DNA from 2 places in the Mesorhizobium sp. WSM4976 genome. Region 1 is predicted to be linked to the other one. Evidence: predicted binding sites of a transcription regulator. Region 1 holds the regulator's gene; the other holds the start of a gene.
What was found. The regulator PhoB, encoded in region 1, activates phosphate uptake and scavenging genes when phosphate is short. The targets are predictions, from matches to a motif close to TGTCATNNANCTGTCAT.

Region 1 (2,200 bases):
CAATTTCATCGCCATCCTGCTCTCGCACGGCATCGGCATGGGCCTTGTGCTGAAGGGCGAATTGTTCACCGGCACGCATTCTTCCGGCGGCGAGTTCGGCCACATGATACATCGTCCGGGCGGCGCGCTTTGCCGCTGCGGGCGCCGCGGCTGCGTCGAGGCCTATGCCGGCAATTACGCGATCTGGCGCAGCGCCATGGGGATAAGCGAGGACGCCGCGCCAATCGACATCGGCGACGCCGACATGCGCGCGCTGGCTGCAAAGGCCCGGCAGGAGGACGGCCCCGAGCGGGAGGCTTATCGCCGGGCCGGCGAGGCGCTGGGCTTCGGTTTGGGCAGCCTGTTCGCCCTTATCGACCCTGCGCCTGTCGCTATGGTCGGCGTCAGCGCGGCCGCCTTCGACCTTATCGAGCCGGCGCTGAGGGAGGCGATCGCCCGGACCGCCGGCGGCCAGCACTCGAGCTCGATCTCCTTCGACACCGAGCCGAACGAGCTGCCGCTGATCCGCGAAGGCTGCGCCATGCGCGCGTTGACCTTCGTCGACCAGGAGATTTTCGCGCCGGGCGTCCAGGCGAGAACTGACGCGGCGGGGAAGAACGTGGCCTGAGCGCGTTTCCGATTCGCCGGAGATCAGCGAAGGCCTTTGAGCTTCGTCATTTCGGAGCGAAGCAGGAGCGAAGCTCCGTCGCGGAGACCCTGGAATCCGTGCCGTTACCTTGATCGTAGGGCGCAGCGGCGAAAAATCCGGACCGTCGCAACGCTTCGAGCCGCAGCATGGATCCGCGGGTCTGCGCCGAGTCGCTGCGCTCCTTGCTCCGCCCGTTGGTTGACGACGCACAAGCGTCTCGGCTACCCACCAGCGTGGATGCTGGAAGTGCCTGCCCCGTCACCACTTTGGCACCGTATCCTACTCCTCGCGGATGGCGTAACCCGCCCCGCGAATGGTGCGGATGACGTCCGGCATGCGGCCGTTGTTGACGGCCTTGCGCAGGCGGCCGACATGGACGTCCACCGTACGCTCGTCGATATAGATCGTCTCGCCCCAGACATTGTCGAGCAGTTGGCTGCGCGAGAACACGCGGCCGGGATGCCGCATCATGAATTCGAGCAGGCGGAACTCGGTCGGGCCGAGCCTGATCTCGCTCTTCTTGCGGTAGACGCGATGCGATTCGCGGTCGAGCACGATGTCGCCGACCTTGAGCACGCTGGACAGCACCTCAGGCTTGGCGCGGCGCAGCAGCGCCTTGACGCGCGCCATGAACTCCGGCGTCGAGAACGGCTTGACCAGATAGTCGTCGGCGCCGGTGGACAAACCTCGAACCCGATCGCTTTCTTCACCGCGCGCTGTCAGCATGATGATCGGCAGCCGCTCGGTTTCGGGCCGCATCCTGAGACGCCGGCAGAGCTCGATGCCTGAGACCGCCGGCACCATCCAGTCGAGCACGAGCAGGTCGGGAACGTTTTCCTGAAGGCGGATTTCGGCCTCGTCGCCGCGGGTCACCACTTCCACCTGGTAACCCTCGGATTCGAGATTGTAGCGGAGCAGCACCCCCAGCGGCTCCTCGTCCTCCACCACCATGATGCGTGGCGCGATCATCGGGGTAACCTTTTCCCTCAGGCGGCCGGCGCCGACATTGCCGTCTCGTCCTGCTTCGGACGGTTGGCGGGCAATTGCGTGCCGGTCAGCACATAATAGGCGTTCTCGGCGATGTTGGTCACATGGTCGCCGATGCGTTCGAGATTCTTGGCGCAGAATAGAAGATGCGTGCAAGGGGTGATGTTGCGCGGGTCTTCCATCATGTAGGTCAACAGCTCGCGGAACACCGAGGTGTATTTGACGTCGATGCGTTCGTCATCGTTGCGAAGCTTGGCCAGCGCCGCGGCATCGCCCACCGTATATTCCTGGATCACGCCCTGGACCTGGATCAGCACCAGCTGCGCCATGGAATCGATCGAATGCGTGAGGTCGCGCGGGGCGGTGCTGACGCCGACCGACCCGACGCGCTTGGCGATGTTCTTGGCGAGATCGCCGATGCGTTCGAGGTCGCCCGCCATGCGGATCGAGCCGACCACGTGGCGAAGATCGTCCGCCATCGGTTGGCGCTTGGCGATCAGCGTGATGGCGCGGTCGTCAAGCTCGCGCTGACGCGCATCCATGATGGCATCGTCGGAGACGACGCGCTGCGCCAGCGCATTGTCG
Region 2 (2,200 bases), on a different contig from region 1:
GAACTTCAGGTCGTCGCGTGGAATGGCGACGATCTCGGAAATCTGGTTGAGCGCAAGCGGACCGGTGAGAACGCTGATGCGGCTCGCCGAGACGCCCAGCTCGCCGGCGACGAAATCGCGCAATTCCGCCGGCATCAGCGTATCGAATTCGATACGGATCACTGAACCGCGGCGACGCCGCTTCAGCGCCGTCTCGAACAGGCGCACAAGGTCTTCCGACTCTTCTTCCACCTCGATATCGCTGTCGCGGATGATGCGGAACGTGCCCGAGCCCTTGACCTCATAGCCGGGGAACAGCTTGCCGATATAGATGCCGACCGCCTCCTCCAGCGGAATGAAGCGCACATGGCGCCTGCGGTCCGGCAGGCGGATGAAGCGCCTGAGCGCCACCGGCAGGCGCAAGAGCGCGCTCATCTCCTCGCCATTCTTGCGGTGGCGCAATTGCAAGGCGATGGAAAAGCCGAGATTGGGGATGAAGGGAAACGGATGCGCCGGATCGATCGACAGCGGCGTCAGCACAGGGAAGACCTGTTCCTGGAAATGCTCCTCCAGCCAAGTCTTCTCATCCTTGGTCAGCGCGTCTCGGGTGATGCTTTCGATGCCTTCCTTGTTGAGCAGGGCCATCAGCGCCGAGAGGCTCTTCTGCTGGTCCTCCTGCAGGCGCTCGACCTCGCGCAGCAATTGCTCGAGCTGCTGCTCGGGCGTGCGGCCGTCCGGGCTTTTCAGGGCAATGCCCTCGCGCACCTGACCGGCGAGGCCGGCGACGCGGACCATGAAGAACTCGTCGAGGTTGGCGGCCGAAATCGACAGGAAGCGCACCCGCTCAAGCAGCGGATGATGCTCGTTGAGGGACTCTTCCAGCACGCGCCGGTTGAACTGCAGCCAGGAAAACTCGCGATTGACGAAACGGTCGGGATTGCCACCGTCGGGGCTCGCCGCCTCGACGGTGATGAACTCGCTCTGCACCGGCTTCAGTTCGTTCATGTTTCCCGCTCTTGCCTGCAACCGCCTTAGGGAGACCCGCATATTGCCGTTCGGCGACGCTCTAACATCTCTTTGTGACGCAGGATCGTCACGGAATCGCTCCGTGCCAGCCTTACGCGCTTAACCGGCTCAACTTATCCTCTGGCAGCCTTTTGCGACAGTTTGATTTCATCGATCTTGCAAACTGGCATGTTATGCTCCAGATGCAGGCGGGTCACACCCACTGGCCGAACCCAATTGGAGACGACGATGGCAGGCGGCAGCATTCCCCATTTTCAGAACGACGCGGGCCATCCGGTCATCGAGATCGGTGTCAAGGAATTCATGTGCACCGGCGCCAACCCGCCTTTCGACCATCCGCATGTGTTCCTCGACATGGGCGACGATAATGAAAAGGTCTGCCCCTACTGCTCGACGCTTTACCGCTATTCGCCGTCGCTGAAGGCGACGGAAACGCAGCCGGCCGGCTGCCTCTATGTTGACCAGGCCGCCTGAGCCTGCAGATCATGAATGACTGCTAGACCATGAATGAGACAGGGTCCCGGCAAGTCGTCATAGCCGGGGCCGGCATCGCCGGACTGACTGCGGCACTCGCCTTTTCAGCCCGCGGCTTGCCGGTGAAACTGTTCGAGCAGGCCAAGCAGCTCCAAGCGGCCGGCTCCGGCCTCCAGCTGGCTCCCAACGCGACCCGCATCCTGCGCCGGCTTGGCGTACTGGACCGCCTGTTGCCCAACGCGGTCCGGCCCGAAGCGGTGGTGCTGAAGGATGCGAAAAGCCTGCGCGAGCTGGCGCGCGTACCGCTTGGACAGGCAGCCGAGCAGCGCTGGGGCGCGCCCTATCTGGTGTCCCACCGCGCCGACCTGCAGGCGGCCCTGGCGGAGGAAATGGCGGGGCGGTCGGATATCGAACTCGTCACCGGCGCGCGGGTGACTGGCATCGCCACCGACCCGCGAAGCGTAACCACGACGGTCGAGATCGAGGGGAAAACCACCTCGGTCGCAAGCAGCCTGCTGGTCGGAGCCGATGGCGTCTGGTCGACGGTTCGCGCGCGGCTTGCGGCCCGGGACCCCGCCTTCGCGAAAAGCCGCTTCTCGGGCCGACTGGCCTGGCGCGCCACTGTGGCGGTCGACGGCCCTGCCGGGCAGGCTTTTGCCGAGATCGGAGCGGCGGGCTGCGTCACCACCTTCCTTCATCCTGGCTTCCATCTGGTCGCCTA

Region 2: P9272_RS16870 (RNA degradosome polyphosphate kinase) is a predicted target of PhoB. The motif match lies at 1,139-1,155, and genes of this name have one in related genera.

Annotation. Positions count from the first base shown of each region.
Region 1 is NZ_JARTVT010000021.1:123,660-125,859, forward strand. It holds gene P9272_RS24585 (ROK family protein) at 1-607, shown strand, start outside; gene phoB (phosphate regulon transcriptional regulator PhoB) at 908-1,597, opposite strand; gene phoU (phosphate signaling complex protein PhoU) at 1,615-2,200, opposite strand, start outside.
Region 2 is NZ_JARTVT010000012.1:170,965-173,164, reverse strand. It holds gene P9272_RS16870 (RNA degradosome polyphosphate kinase) at 1-984, opposite strand, end outside; gene P9272_RS16865 (zinc-finger domain-containing protein) at 1,234-1,479, shown strand; gene P9272_RS16860 (FAD-dependent monooxygenase) at 1,509-2,200, shown strand, end outside.